DNA from 3 places in the Nitrincola salilacus genome. Region 3 is predicted to be linked to each of the others. Evidence: predicted binding sites of a transcription regulator. Region 3 holds the regulator's gene; each other region holds the start of a gene.
The links. Region 3 encodes PhoB, which activates phosphate uptake and scavenging genes when phosphate is short. Its sites were predicted from a motif close to TGTCATANNNNTGTCANA; they were not measured.

Region 1: a site for PhoB is predicted at 2,791-2,808, ahead of ugpB (sn-glycerol-3-phosphate ABC transporter substrate-binding protein UgpB). Genes of this name have one in related genera too.
Region 2: a site for PhoB is predicted at 1,377-1,394, ahead of phnD (phosphate/phosphite/phosphonate ABC transporter substrate-binding protein). Genes of this name have one in related genera too.

The regions. Positions count from the first base shown of each region.
Region 1 is NZ_CP176580.1:2,578,088-2,583,436, forward strand. Features, by position in the region: gene ACK3CJ_RS12230 (glycosyltransferase) at 1-2,714, shown strand, start outside; gene ugpB (sn-glycerol-3-phosphate ABC transporter substrate-binding protein UgpB) at 2,956-4,257, shown strand; gene ugpA (sn-glycerol-3-phosphate ABC transporter permease UgpA) at 4,386-5,267, shown strand; gene ugpE (sn-glycerol-3-phosphate ABC transporter permease UgpE) at 5,267-5,349, shown strand, end outside.
Region 2 is NZ_CP176580.1:2,272,152-2,277,500, reverse strand. Features, by position in the region: gene ACK3CJ_RS10850 (IS256 family transposase) at 1-699, shown strand, start outside; gene ACK3CJ_RS10845 (EamA family transporter) at 769-1,320, shown strand; gene phnD (phosphate/phosphite/phosphonate ABC transporter substrate-binding protein) at 1,465-2,439, shown strand; gene phnC (phosphonate ABC transporter ATP-binding protein) at 2,590-3,468, shown strand; gene phnE (phosphonate ABC transporter, permease protein PhnE) at 3,471-4,289, shown strand; gene phnE (phosphonate ABC transporter, permease protein PhnE) at 4,289-5,116, shown strand; gene ACK3CJ_RS10820 (hypothetical protein) at 5,136-5,349, opposite strand, start outside.
Region 3 is NZ_CP176580.1:4,718,366-4,723,714, reverse strand. Features, by position in the region: gene phoR (phosphate regulon sensor histidine kinase PhoR) at 1-773, opposite strand, end outside; gene phoB (phosphate regulon transcriptional regulator PhoB) at 835-1,530, opposite strand; gene ubiA (4-hydroxybenzoate octaprenyltransferase) at 1,661-2,539, opposite strand; gene ACK3CJ_RS21705 (chorismate--pyruvate lyase family protein) at 2,560-3,105, opposite strand; gene ACK3CJ_RS21700 (GGDEF domain-containing protein) at 3,362-4,348, shown strand; gene phoU (phosphate signaling complex protein PhoU) at 4,455-5,213, opposite strand; gene pstB (phosphate ABC transporter ATP-binding protein PstB) at 5,242-5,349, opposite strand, start outside.

The sequences.
Region 1 (5,349 bases), 2.1 Mb from region 3:
CTATCCGTAGCGGCTATGAGCAGTTCCTGATTGAACAAAGGGGCTTGCTGATACCTGATGCTCCTGCTGCTGAAAATATCCTGCGGGTAGATCTGCACTGTCACGATCACAACAGCGATGTGCCTGATGAGCTCTGGGGGCGGCTGCTGCGCCTTCCCGAGACCTGGCTCAAGACGGATGATCTGGTCAAGCGCCTGCAGAATAATGGCTGCGATCTGATTACCATCACCAACCATAATAATGCCCGCTCCTGCTGGGATCTGCTGGACCGAGGATTTGACGTGCTGGTCGGGGCAGAGTTTACCTGTCACTTCCCTGACTCTGAGCTGAGCATCCATGTACTGACCTATGGTTTCACACCCGAACAGGAGGTGATACTTAACCTGCTGCGGCGTAATATCTATCATTTTGCTGGCTACTGCCGAGAACATGCACTCCCTACGGTGTTGCCACACCCGTTGTTCTTTTACGCTCATGGTAAACAGCCGGATATCAGCCTGCTTGAGAAATTTGCGCTTCTGTTTGAGCGTTTTGAAGTACTGAACGGACAACGCGGTTACTGGCAGAACGCCCTGACACAACGTTGGATCGATAGCCTGACACCCGAAAGAATCGACTATCTGGCGCGTGAGCACAAACTGGATCCCTTTGAGTTCTGTACAGACCCCTATCGCAAGCGCATGACGGGAGGATCAGATGATCACAACGGCATTTTTGCCGGACGTTGCGGCACTCTGCTTCAGGTTGATAACCTTCAACAGAGGCTGCTGGAGACACCTGCATCGGTACTTGCGCTCGAAGCGCTGCTCAATGGGCAGATGGCTCCCTACGGTGAGGTAGGAGAAGAGGAGAAGTTGACCGCAACATTTCTGGACTATTTCTCACAGGTTGCGATCAACATGAAAGATCCCGGCCTGCTAAGACTGATGCTGCACAAGGGCTCCATGAATGATAAGTTGATCTGCCTGGGCATCAGCAATGTGATGCAGGAGATCAAACGACATAAATACACTCTGACCTTTCTGGAAACCTTCCATCAAGCTCTGTCAGGAAAAAAACCCAAATTACTGGTTACTCTTGGTGTCAGCAAGGAGTTCAAACCCGTACTGAAGATGATCAAGAAAATCGCCCGCACACAGAGGCATGAGCCCGACCAGTTTCTGACAGTACTTCGGGAGGTGCTGCCTGCACTTTTTCGTGAGATATCGACTGTACTGTTGCAGCGGCTCAAGGAGAACCTCTCGAATGTGGAGAGCGATCTTTTCAACACATTGAGTATCGATGAGCTGATCCGGCAGTTTGAACTCCCCACTCATGCACGAACACTCTTCAGCAGTGAGCGCAGCCGATCCACCGATATGGTGTCACTCAATCTGCTGAAACTGATGGATAGCCTGACATTTCCGGCATTGGCCGGGGTGGTTCTCGCAGGTGCGACACTGGCGAGCCGACATGTGCTCTATTCCAACCGAGAGTTTCTGAATCGCCTGGCTGATACGCTGGATGAGCACCGTCACCCTGAGCGTGTATTGTGGCTGAGCGACACGTTGACCGATCATAATGGTGTGTCATCAGTTCTGCAGAGTACACTGCAGGAAATACAGAAAGCCGACCTTCCGATTGACATGCTGGTGTGCCATCCGGATCTGGAGGCCCAACCACATCTTAAGGTTGTGCGTCCACTGGCATCCTTTGATATGCAGCAGCTCGGTGAACAACTGATCCATATTCCCGACCTGCTTGCCATTCAGCGTATTTTTGAAGAGGGAGGCTATGATCGGATCATCTGCTCCACCGAGCTGGTGATGGGGCTGGTTGCTCAATATCTGAAGCATGCTTACTCTGTTCCCGCATATTTTTTCATGCATACGGACTGGATAGAGTTCTTCAGCCACAGCAGTCAACTTGATCAACATGGCATGGATAGACTGAGGCGCCTGATCCGCGCTTTTTACCGCCAGTTTGATGGTATTTTTGTTCTTAACAGCGATCACAAGGCCTGGCTCAGCGGCCCTGATATGGGCATTGAACAGAATCAGGTGTTCCTGACGCGCCACTGGGCTGACGACTGCTTCATCAATCCCCGCTTCATCAACCCCACTCATCTGCCAACAGCAACAGATGCCAGACCACCGGTTATTCTTTATGCCGGACGCCTCAGTGATGAAAAAGGGGTGATGGATCTGCCCTCTGTGTGGGCGCAAATTCAGGCCGCCTGCCCTAACGCCGAGTTTTGGATTGCAGGCAGTGGACCTGCCAGAGAGAAGCTCGAACAAGCCTTACCCGACGCTCACTTTCTCGGTTGGATAGGACACGAATCGCTGGTCTCGGTTTACGCAGACAGCGACTTGCTGCTGCTACCTTCACGCTTTGATACTTTCGGCTGTGTTGTCCTTGAAGCGATGGGCTGTGGTGTACCGGTGATCGCTTACAAAGAAAAGGGACCCAAGGACATTATTCGCCACGAGGTCGATGGTTTTCTGACAGAAAATGCTGATGAGATGGCAGAGGCCGCCATTCGCTACCTTGCCAGCCCATCACTACAACGCCAAATGAAACGCGCTGCAAGTGAGCGTAATCGCGACTACGAACCTGCCCAGATACTGCAACAGATGCTGCGTGATCTGCGAATGCAAACCTCGCCAGCCAGCAGGGTCCAAAAGAGTCAGGACAGGTCAATACCCGATATTCGTCTCAACACTGGAACCGGATGACGATCTGGCTTGAATCCAGCAACGCCAGGTCTGATCTGCAGAATACTTTCTTCATTTATTTTCAAATGAACTCCCCTGTCATCATTCAGTTACCATATCGTCATGTTCGTTTCGTAAAATAGTAAAAATAAAGTGACAAAACGAAAACTATTGGGCTAGATTGAAGGTTCAGAGTTCATTTCATGCTCTAACTGAATATTCAAATGAACCCAATATAACAACAACACTCTGAGGAACCCCTATGAAGAAGACGCTGATTGCAGCCTTTATCTGCTCGCTGAGCGCAACACCTGCGCTGGCTAAAACCGAGATCCAGTTCTGGCACGCTATGGGTGGAGCACTGGGCGAAAAAGTTGAGGATGTGGTGGCTGGGTTCAATGCCTCCCAGAACGATTATCAGGTCAATGCCAGTTACCGTGGCAACTATAACGATACGATGACTGCAGCTATTGCGGCCTTCCGTTCCAATCAGCAGCCTGCGATCGTTCAGGTATATGAGGTCGGAACGGCAACCATGATGGCCGCAGAAGGAGCTGTCTACCCAACCTATCAGTTGATGGAAGAGTTCAGCCAGGGATTTGACCAGTCAGATTACCTCAGCAGTGTCACCGGCTATTATGCCGACAGCAATGGCAACATGCTCTCAATGCCGTTCAACAGCTCCACTCCTGTGCTTTATTACAATAAGGGTGCGTTTGAGAAAGCGGGTCTGCCGGATCGCGGCCCTGCCACCTGGGCAGAAATGGAGGAGTTCGGTCAGAAGCTGCTCGACGCCGGCTATGCATGCGGTTTCACCACCGCCTGGCAGTCCTGGATCCATCTGGAGAACCTGTCAGCCCGCCATAATGTCCCGTTTGCCAGCAAGGAAAATGGCTTCGGTGGCACCGATACCGAACTGCAGTTCAATGGCCCTGTGCAGGTTGCTCATATCGAGAAGATGGGTGAATGGCAGAAAGCCGGTATCTTCAGCTACTCCGGCCGCACCAATGAAGGGTCAGCCAAGTTTTACAGTGAAGAGTGTGGCATGTATACCGAGTCCTCCGCGGGCTATGCCGGTATCAACGCCAATGCTCAGTTTGAGTTCGGTGTCAGCTCACTGCCCTACTGGGATAACGCTATCGAAACACCACAGAACACCATCATCGGTGGTGCAACCCTCTGGACACTGCGTGGACATGATGATGACGCGTATCGTGCAGTCGCTGCGTTCTATGACTATCTGTCTGACCCCACGGTACAGGCGGACTGGCATCAGTTCACCGGTTATCTGCCGATCACCTATTCTGCCATCAAACTCTCTGAAGAACAGGGATTCTATGAACAGAATCCTGGCACTGATACCTCCATCAAGCAGATGACCTCAGTTGAGCCAACCGAGAACTCGACAGGGCTGCGTTTGGGTAACTTCCCTCAGATTCGCGGCATTATTGATGAATCGCTGGAGTCGGTATGGAATGGTACTGCGTCTGCTCAGGAAGCACTGGATCGTGCCGTCAGCCGTGGTAACGAGCAACTGCGTCGTTTCGAGCGCGCCAATCGCTGATAATCCGGCGTATGGCTGAGCTGATCCGATCAAGCACTCTCATATGAGTTACTCGTCCCGGATCTTCCGTTTCGCGACCCTGCCTCATTTTTATATGCGGCAGGGTTTTCGAGTCTGAGAGCGCTACGATGCACGATACCGTTGTTTTCAAGAATAAAATTCTGCCCTACTTCCTGCTGGCACCCCAGTTGATCATCACGCTGGTGTTCTTTATCTGGCCAGCCGGCCAGGCACTCTATCAATCTTTCCTGATAGAGGACGCCTTCGGATTTTCACGCGAGTTTGTCTGGTTCGACAACTTTGTCTACCTGTTTCAGGACCCTGAGTATTGGAACTCAATGAAGGTCACCTTCCTGTTCAGTGCCATGGTTGCTGTCACTGCAATGGGGGTTGCGCTGCTGCTGGCTGCAATGGCAGATCGCGTACTGAAGGGAGCTGGCACCTACAAGACTCTGCTGATCTGGCCCTATGCCGTTGCGCCGGTAGTTGCGGCTGTTCTCTGGTGGCTGATGTTCAACCCCTCCATAGGTATTCTGCCCTATTGGATGAAGTTCGTCGGTCATTACTGGAACCACTATGTGAATGCCGGTGAAGCGATGACTGTCGTCGTGATCGCCTCCGCCTGGAAGCAGATCAGCTACAACTTCATCTTTTTCCTTGCCGGTATGCAGGCGATTCCCAAGTCACTGATCGAAGCAGCAGCGATCGATGGTGCAAGCCCATTCAAGCGATTCTGGCAGATTGTTTTCCCGCTGCTCTCGCCCACCGCCTTTTTTCTGCTGGTGGTGAATGTGGTCTATGCCTTCTTTGAAACCTTCGGTGTAATCCACGCCACCACACTGGGCGGGCCGGATAACGCTACTCGCACACTGGTGTACAAGGTCTATGAAGATGGCTTTGTCGGACTTGATCTTGGCAGCTCCGCTGCGCAATCGGTCATTCTGATGATCCTGGTGATCGCCCTGACGGTGATTCAATTCCGCTATGTCGAGCGCAAGGTGCAGTACTGATGATAGAAAATCGCCCCTGGCTAACCGCCTTTCGTCACCTGATGCTGATCTTCGGCATTGCCGTGATCGGCTTTCCCATCTG
Region 2 (5,349 bases), 2.4 Mb from region 3:
GAGAGTAAGCTATGCGCGCTGGTAGTGATGGGCGTCAATGAGCGTGGCGAGAAGCACTTCCTGGCCATTGAGGATGGTGCACGCGAGTCGACACTAAGCTGGAAAGCCGTGCTGGAAAGTCTCAAGGGACGCGGGATGAATGCACCCGAGTTGGCCGTAGGCGATGGCGCGATGGGGTTCTGGGCAGCGCTGGAGGACGTGTACCCATCGACACGTCAGCAGCGCTGCTGGGTGCACAAAACGGCCAATGTCTTGAATCGACTGCCGAAGTCAAGTCAGCCTAAAGCCAAGCAGGCGCTGCATGATATCTGGCAGGCTGAGACACGAGCCGATGCTGAAAAGGCGTTCGATACCTTCATCAGAACGTATCAGGCAAAGTACCCTAAGGTGGCTGAGTGTCTGCTAAAGGATCATGAAGAGCTGTTGAGCTTCTTCGACTTCCCGGCCCCGCACTGGCAAAGCATAAGGACGACGAACCCGATTGAGTCAACGTTCGGTACGATACGCCACCGGACCAAGCGCTCAAAAGGTTGCCTGTCGAGAGCGGGCATGCTGCATATGATGTTCAAGCTGGGCATGTGTGCTGAAGGAAAATGGAGAAAACTACGGGGCTTTGACTATCTTGCCAAAGTCATTACCGGAGTAAAGTTCAGGGATGGAGAAGAGGTGCCAACATCCGACCAGAGGAGCGCCGCTTGATCAGGCTGCTGAACACCAGATTTGACAATAACTCGTGGGCTAAGCATAGTACTTATAACTGGTACAAGCATGATTATCTTGAAAGAAGAGATATCAATGTTTGGAGTATTTGGAATTATAGCGATAGCGTCAGGTGTTTTTGCCCTATCTACCAAGGAAAAGGGAGGTGCACTAAACCTCACAACGAAAGCAATTGTTCTATGCCTATTTGCAGGATCCAGTGTCGCTCTTTACACCATACTCGATGGTGTCGGCGTGAGAATTGCTGACACCGGTATCACTCTACGTAGTATCGCAACGTTTGCAGCATGGCTTTTTGTTTTTGATGGTATCGGGATGATGCTATTCATGCTCTGGTACCGTGGACCTAAAGCATTTACGAGCTTGAGTAAAACTGGATTATCTGGTGTGTTTGCAGGGTGTACAGCCTTTACATGCTTCTGGATAGCTATATGGGCATTCGCACATGCACCTGTGGCTGTGGTCGCGGCACTGCGAGAGACAAGTGTGCTGTTCTCATTGGTACTAGGCAGAGTCTATTTATCAGAAGCTGTGAGTCTTCGCCGAGTGCTGCTTGCTACTCTTGTCTTGTTCGGCATCATCATGCTGCGGTTCGCATAATTATAGTCAGCATGAGCGATCATACCAACCCACCTATTGGTAACGCAGGCCACAGGTGTCATAAAACTAACATATTGATTTAACAAGCCTGTCACAAAGCCTCAATAGAGTATCTGTACACTCAACATGCACAAGAGGCTTAACATGCAGCTTATTTCACGGATCACCCACCATCTGAAATCCCCCCTGTTTGTCGGCCTGATGGCTGCTGGTGCCATTATCAGCGCTCAAGCGAGCGATCTGGCTCCGCGCTTCACTGATGCTGACGGCGATATGGTAGCCGACGCACCGACAGATTCATCCGAGTGGGTCGATCCAGCTACGCTGGTATTTGCTTATACCCCTGTTGAAGACCCCTCTGTGTATGCCAAAGTATGGGATGATTTCATCAAGCATATGGAAGGTGTAACCGGCAAAAAAGTCCAGTTCTTCCCCGTTCAGTCCAATGCTGCGCAGCTCGAAGCGATGCGTGCGGGGCGTTTGCATGTCGCTGGCTTTAACACTGGTTCCAACCCACTGGCGGTTAACTGTGCCGGTTTCGTACCGTTTACCATAATGGCGCGCGAGGATGACAGTTTCGGTTACGAGATGGAGATCATCACGCGTCCAGACTCAGGCATCAACGAAATTGCAGACATAAAAGGGCGCAGCCTGGCCTTTACCTCACCCACTTCCAACTCAGGCTTCAAAGCTCCATCTGCCCTGCTAGATGCTGAGTTCGGCATGGTCGCAGAGCAGGATTTCACCCCATCGTTTTCGGGTGGTCATGACAACTCGATCCTGGGTGTGATCAACAACGACTATGATGCCGCGGCCATTGCCAATTCGGTATTGAAGCGCATGATTTCGCGTGATGTGGTCAAACCTGACAGCTACAAGACCATCTACACCTCAGAAACCTTCCCAACCACTGGCTACGGCTATGTTTACAACCTGAAGCCTGAACTGGCTGAAAAGGTCGAGGAAGCTTTTTTCACTTATGATTGGGAAGGTAGCGCCCTGCTGGAAGAGTTCAAAAACTCCGGTGAGGCCAAGTTCATTCCAATCACTTATAAGGAACACTGGTCGGTAGTGCGCACCATCGATCAGGCGATGGATGTGACCTACAGCTGCAGCTGATCTGCTGATCGCACCGGATATCGACGCCTCCCCTGTGGAGGCGTCGCCATTCATACCGGCAGCATCAAAGCACCACTAAAGCGCCGTTAAAGCACCGTTAATGCTCTACAGCACTTCGATCAAGCTGACCGTAAAGAAGAGACACACATCATGCTGACACTAACCCAACTCACCAAACGCTACGCAACCGGCGACCGCGCACTGACACAGGTTTCACTGCATATTCCTGAAGGCCAGGTGGTCGCACTGATCGGTCCATCCGGAGCTGGCAAAAGCACCTTGATACGATGCGTCAACCGTCTGGTGGAACCCAGCGAAGGCAGCGTGACGCTGTCGGGTACAGAACTGACCTCTCTCAATGGCCGTCAACTTCGTCATGCAAGACGCCGTATGGGTATGATTTTCCAGGAGTACGCCCTGATTGATCGTTTGACGGTCATGGAAAACGTATTGTCCGGTTATCTGGGTTATACCGGTTTCTGGCGCAGCTTCCTGCGGCGCTACCCGCAGCCAGTGGTAAGTGAAGCCTTTCGGCTGTTACAGCGCGTCGGTCTGGAGGCTTTTATCGACAAGCGTGCAGATGAGCTCTCCGGTGGTCAGCGTCAGCGCGTCGGTATCGCTCGTGCCCTGTTACAGAGCCCGGAGATTCTACTGGTCGATGAGCCCACCGCCAGCTTGGATCCCAAAACATCGCGTCAGATCATGCGCCTGATCAAAGAGCTTTGCGCAGAACGCGGCTTGGCGGCGATCATCAACATTCATGACGTGGCACTGGCACAATTGTTTGCGGATCGCATTATAGGCCTGCGTGCTGGTGAGGTTGTTTTTGACGGCCAGCCTGAGCAGTTGGATGCTGAAATTCTGACACGCATTTATGGTGAAGAGGACTGGAATACCGCCGCAGATTCAGAACCTGAATCTGACTCTCAATCTGACTCTGGCTCTGAAACCATGCAAACGGATGAAATGAGTAAGCAAAACCGCTTGCAGCCTGCTCAGGTAGTAGTCAGATCGGCCGGAGCGGTATGACGATGATGCAAAACGAACGTTTGAGGGCAGCAGAAAAGGGACACTGGAGGCCACTGCCGCTGATCCGCGATGCACGCTATCGTTGGCTATTGATACTGGGTGCGGTGGTTTATCTGCTGCTTGCCATGATGAGTGTCGATATCAACTGGGCACGCGTAGCTGAAGGAATGAGCCGGGGGCTGAATTTTATCTCTGCCTTCGCCAGCCCAGACTTCACCAGTCGTGGCGGTGATATTCTGGATGGGTTGATCGAGTCACTCACCATGACGCTGACATCAACCGTTATCGGTATTCTGCTTGCCATTCCGGTGGGTATCGGTGCGGCACGGAATATCGCACCGCTACCTATCTACCTGTTCTGCCGCTCCATCATTGCGATCTCGCGTACTTTTCAGGAGGTGATCATCGCGATCCTGTTTGTCGTAATGTTCGGCTTCGGGCCGCTGGCAGGCATGATCACTCTCGCCTTTGCCACGATCGGCTTCATGGCCAAGCTGCTGGCAGAAGATATCGAGGATATTGATGCACGACAGGTCGAAGCGATCCGTGCCACCGGCGCGCGCTGGCTTCAATTGATGAACCATGCCGTTCAACCTCAGGTAATGCCAAGACTGATCGGCCTGTCGCTGTATCGACTGGACATCAATTTCCGTGAATCAGCCGTGATCGGGATCGTCGGTGCCGGAGGTATCGGTGCCACACTCAACACGTCATTGAGCCGCTATGAGTACGAAACCGCCGCCGCAATCCTGCTGATCATCATCGGCATCGTGATGGCCACGGAATACCTCTCAAGTCATGTTCGCAAGTGGGTACAATAATGCCAGTTCGATATCCTGATCATTCAACCAATCTGGCAGATGCCCGCTGGAAGCTTCACACCACACGCAAGCAGATTCTGATCTGGCTGGCGTGGCTGCTGGGTATCAGCCTGTTTCTGCTGTGCTGGAAGCAGATTTCCGATAACACCATGTGGGTTTTTGTCGAGGATGCACCACGACAGGGAGCCGATCTGATCAGCCGCATGTTGCCGCCGGAATGGAGCTATGCGCACCTGCTATGGAAACCCCTCTGGGATACCATCACCATCGCCACATTGGGCACACTGCTGGGTATTGCCATGGCATTCCCCTGCGCATTTCTGGCAGCACGCAATACGACACCCCATGGATTAATCCGCTCAGCGGCATTAATGGTGATTGTATCATCACGCTCGATCAACTCCCTGATCTGGGCGATGCTGCTGGTGACCATTCTCGGCCCTGGCATTCTCGCCGGGATTATCGCCATAGCTCTGCGTTCGATCGGTTTTGTCGGCAAGCTGCTATACGAAGCGATAGAAGAGATCCACCCCACACCAGTTGAGGCAGTCACGGCCACTGGCGCCAGCCGTTTGCAGGTGATGAGCTATGGCGTACTGCCACAGGTGATGCCTGCCTTTGCTGGCATCAGCATCTATCGCTGGGATATCAATATCCGCGAATCAACGGTACTTGGGTTGGTCGGAGCCGGTGGGATTGGCTTGCAGTTGAATGCTGCCATTAATACTCTGGCCTGGGATAAGGTCAGCATCATCTTTATCTTGATCTTCGCCACCGTGTTGGTGTCTGAGTATATCTCGGCCAAGGTGCGTAAGGCGTTTATCTGAAGACCAAGGGATCAGAAAATCAGCTCTCAGGGCGCCAGGTGCCTCCCTGATCAAACCAATAGGCGATCTGTTCGGCCCCGTCGTTGTCGAAAGCAATGCGAAGGTGGCGCCACGACTTGCCCTCCAGGTTGGGCAGTTCTTTCTGCAGCCGAGTAAACGCATTCATGGCCCCGATAGGTTGGGGCGGGTTGAGTTGACGCACTGATCCATCAGCCATCTGTGCCTGGAAATCG
Region 3 (5,349 bases):
TCCCTGACCAGCCCTTCCATGCGCTGTGTCTGTTTTTCCATCTGGCTCAGGCCGCGCAGTATCGGTGGTGGTAATTCCTGATCAAGGAAGGTCTCAATATACCCGCGCATCACTGTCAGTGGCGTTCTCAGTTCATGAGAGGCGTTGGCGACAAACGTCTGGCGGGTCTGTTCCAGGCGTTTCAGGCGAGTAATGTCTCTCGCCACCAGCAGCCGATCCCCTTCACCAAAAAGTGTGATGGTATACAGCAGATCCATCTGTTGATTTCGCGGAGATGACAGCTCCAGAGACTCGCTATAGTCTCCTTTGCGGTAGTAACGGATAAAACGAGGGTCCCGCAGCAGGTTAAGGACTGATTTACCTCGATCAGCGCGGGCCTTGAAGCCCAACAGGCGCTCGGCTGAGCGGTTCCACCACTCCAGATTGTTGCGCTTGTCTATGATCACCACAGCATCGCTGAGGGCCGCGGATGAGTGCTGGAAGCGCTTGATCACCTGCTGCAAAGCATGTTCCTTATTTCTGGCGGTGCGCTGCATCCGGTACAGGCCATCCAGCAAGTCTCCCCAGGTACCCTTGGCCAATGGGGGTTCGGAGCCATCCTCGCGTTTCAGCCAGGCCATCACCTTGCTGAGTTGCCAGATCTGAAATCCGGCCCAGCCAAGGACTGCCAGCAGGGCGAAGGTGCTTGGATAGCCCAGTAACCAGCCTGACAGCAGTGCGACACCGAGTGTCGTCAGCAGGCTGTAGAGCATCAAATGCCTGGATTGGTACATGCTACACAGTTCCCGATGTCAGTGGCGTGGCGACAGTCTGGTTGCTTCAGTGAGAGCTACTTCAACTGGTCTGGGAAGAGAAACGGTAACCTGTGCCTCGAACGGTCTGTACAAGGTAGTCGTGACGCTCGCCCAGCGCTTTACGAAGTCGTCTGATATGAACGTCAACCGTGCGCTCTTCGACGTATACGTTACCGCCCCAGACCATATCCAGCAACTGACTTCTGGAATAAGCACGATCCTGATGTGTCATGAAGAACTGCAGCAGGCGGAATTCGGTGGGGCCGAGGTCCACGGCCTTGCCATCTGCCATGACACGATGTGAGCCAGGATCCAGTGTCAGCTCATCCACGCTGACTGGTTCCTCTATCCCCTTGGGGGTGGCTCTGCGCAGCACAGCCTTGAGGCGAGCCACCAGCTCGCGGGGTGAAAAGGGTTTGGTGATATAGTCATCCACACCTATCTCCAATCCCTGAATCTTGTTGTCCTCTTCTGCCTTGGCGGTGAGCATGATGATCGGGATATCGGCGGTGGTTTCATCCTTGCGCAGCCGTCTCGCAAACTCGATACCACTGCTCCCGGGCATCATCCAGTCCAGCAACACCATATCGGGTTTGTTATCCACAATCAGGGCGTGTGCCTCCTGACTGTTGCTGGCTTCCATGCAGTCATAGCCTGCCATTTCCAGGGCTACAGCGATCATCTCTCTGATAGGCGCTTCGTCGTCAACGATCAGGACTCTTTTTGCAACAGACATCGGTTAAGCCTCATACCTGAATAGTAACGCACTCTATTACAAGACGTTTCTGTTACATAAATATGACAGCTGATACAAAAGAAGCCACTTCTTTTATATTTGATGTGTTTAAATGCCGGTTAATGCGGGTTTACACAAGGGCATAATGCAGCACGATACCGATCAGAACAGCCAGTTCTGCCAGGTGATTGTTGAGGAAGGCCTTGAAGCAGGGATCGCGCTCCCGGTGATGGATCAGATACTGCTGATAAACAAAAAAGCCAGATGCAGCAATCAACCCGGCATAAAACCAGATGCTCATCTCAAGATGCAGTCCGGTCAGAATCAATACCACCAGGGCAGCCAGTTGCAGCAGGCCGATGATCAGCTTGTCGGCCCGGCCGAACAGAACCGCCGTGGATTTTACACCGATCTTGAGGTCATCATCCCGATCCACCATCGCGTATTGGGTGTCGTAGGCAACGGTCCAGAAAATTTTCGCCAGATACAAAAGCCAGGCGGCCAGCGGCAGGGATTCACCGGCTGCCGTAAAGGACATCGGTATCGCCCAGCCGAAGGCGGCGCCAAGTACTACCTGTGGCCAGTGGGTATAGCGCTTCATGAACGGATAGGTGAACGCCAGTGCGAGGCCAACCAGCGACATCAACAGCGTCATGGTGTTGGTGAAGAGCACCAGCACGAAGGCCAGCAGCATCAACCCTGCAAATAGCAGCAAGGCCTCACGCTCGCTGACCTGTCCGGTGGCAAGTGGGCGCTGCGCGGTACGTTTGACATGTCCATCGATATGTCGATCGGCATAATCGTTGATCACACAACCGGCCGAGCGGGTCAGGAACACTCCGAGAGTGAATATCAACAGCAACTTCAGACTGGGTAGACCATCGGACGCGATCCACAGTGCCCATAGCGTTGGCCACAGCAGCAGCCAGGTGCCGATCGGTCGGTCAGCCCGCATCAGACGGATGTAGATGGAAAGTTTCTGACGAAGTGGTGAGGTTGCGTGATCCATTCTTTCGCGCCGGTTCAGGTTCAGAGGGGGTATTGTACGCGTTGCAGCGCCGGCAGAAAAACTTCGCACACCAGCAGCGGTTTTTCGCTCAGGTAAAACAGCGAACGTCGTGCCCAGAGTTCACCCAGTTCAGGGCTGTGAAGGCGGCAGACTTGCAACGGGCCGCGGCGCATATCAGGATCCTTGAACAGCACAGCCCCCAGAGAAGTGGCACCAAGATGACGCAGTTGCCGATGTCGGCCAGTGAGTGTTTCCTCAGGGATAACGGAGCGGGCATAGACCCAGGGCTCGCCCTGGCCGAGCAGCTCCACTTCGCGGATGAGTGCCACCTGACGGCCGGACATTCCCAGCACACAACTTTCGCTTGCGCTGGGGCGTCCCCAGCCCTGCTCCAGCAGCCGCACACTGAAGTGGTTATGGCTGGCACGTGTCAGCCGCAGCGTCAGCGAGCCGCGATCACAGAGCCAGTTACGCCATTGCCAGGGCACCAGATTGCGTCGGGCAGCGGTAATCCAGTGCTGGCCGGCCAGATTGTGTGTCAGAAGATGTCGAATCGATGAGGTCATGAACAGGTCGCCCAACAAGATGCGGGCGAGTGTAGCATTTTGAGTGTAGCGACGGTAAGAGCCGGGGGTCTGCCGCGTTCGCCTAAGTACTCTTTCTGGCGGAGATAGTCTGATACAGGTCAAGGCTGAGTCAGTAGATACAGGTATCTGTCCTGAAATCGATTTTGTTCTCTGCATTGTTCATGATAAGTTGGATTAGTCTCACCTTGTTCAGTAATGTCGCGCATGCGCCATGCATGGGAATAATAAAAGACGTATGAACCTGCTCAAATCTCGCCATACTCAGTTACCTGATGTCATGAATCGTCTATTGATGAGGTTATCGCTGGTTTGCATAGTCCTCCTGACACCGCTTGTCATCAATAACTTCGTTCAGGGGCGGATTTTGCTGGGAGGCGTTTCGCTGGTCACCGTGGTTATCTTCTGTTTCACCAGCTACAGTATCTATCGCTACAAGAAGTACCATACCGCACTCGTTCTCTTGCTGGTGCCCGCTATTCTGCTTTTTTTGTTCCTTTCCATTACACGTCAGGGAACGATAGGTGTGCTGTGGAGTTTCCCGGCCATCGTCTCTTTTTATCTCATGCTGCCGGAGCGCCAGGCCTGGTGTGCGAATGTGCTCCTTCTTGCTATTGTGCTGTCGTTGTCGTGGCTGGTATTTGACCACAGCCTGGCCCTCAGGATTACCGTAACACTCTGTCTGATCAGTCTTTTTGCAGCAATATTCATTAATGTGATCTCTGCCCAGAGCGAAAAGCTGCATCGGCTGGCGGTGACGGATGCCTTGACAGACGCCTTGAATCGCTCGCTTCTGGAAGAGGTTATGAGTCTGGCTGTTTCCCAGAAAGAACGTTCTGGCATGCCGATGACGTTGATCGTATTTGACCTCGATTATTTCAAGTCAATCAATGACGAGTTGGGGCACGATGCTGGTGATCAGGTGCTGAAACAGGTCTCTTCCCTGCTGCGCAAGCGATGTCGCAGTGTTGATCGACTGTTTCGTCTCGGCGGTGAGGAGTTTCTACTGTATCTCCATGACACAAATCTGGAAGGGGGCAAGTGTGTGGCGGAAGAGCTGCGGCAGATGCTGGAGGCCAGTGATCTGCTGCCAGGGCGACAGATTACGATGAGCGCAGGGGTAGCAGAGCTTCACTCAGGCGAGTCGTGGAGCGACTGGCTCAAACGAGGAGACAGTAAGTTGTATGACGCTAAGCAGAAAGGACGCAATATTGTTGTCGCATGATAGGGCGTGCTTTTTCACTCTGTTTTGCATATTCGGGTAAGGAGTTATCTGAGGGTATGCCGCCCGGTATTGAAAAAAATATACCGGGCGGCAAGGCGGTACGTGATCAACTGCCTTCAGACAGATCTGTCTCATCATCCGGAGACTCATCACGCACTGTATGCTTGAGCTCCTTGAGGCTGGTGTGGCGCACATCGGTTCCGCTCACCTGGTAAACCAGATGCTCAGCCAGATTGCGAGCGTGATCGCCTATCCGTTCGAGGCTGCGCAGCACCCAGATCACGTTCAGTACCAGTGAAACAGATCGTGGATCTTCCATCATGTAGGTCACCAGCGAGCGCAGCGCTGTGCGATACTCCTGATCTACATTCTTATCCTGCTTGGCAACTTTGTAAGCCATCTCCAGATCGCTGCGGGCGAAGGCGGTCAGTACATCCTTGACCATGCTGGAGACGAGCGAACCGACATGACGCACTTCCTGATAGCCGCGAGGTGAGGTGCCGTTCTCGACGATCTCGATTGCATGCTTGCAGATGCGGCTGGCTTCATCACCCATTCTCTCCAGGTCATGTACGGAGCGGCTGATGGATACAATCAGGCGCAGATCGCTGGCCGTCGGCTGACGGATCGCTATCATCTTGGTGCACTGCTCGTCGATGGTCAGTTCCATCTCGTTGGTCTGCTTGTCGACGCGGATCGACTTTTCGGCCAGTTCAGCGTTGTTGGTCACCAGTGCTTCAACGGCATCGCTGACCTGGCGCTCAACCACGCCGCCCATTGCCAGCATCTGAGTGCGGATCTGCTCCAGCTCCTCATTGAAGCGGCGGGAGATATGGCGTGAATAGTTGTCTTTTCCGGGTTCCATACTCTGATTCCCCTGTTGAATAATTTAATTAACCGTAACGACCGGTGATGTAGTCTTCGGTCTGCTTTTTGTCCGGATTGGTGAACAGGGTATCGGTATCACCATATTCGATCAGATCGCCCATATACATGAAAGC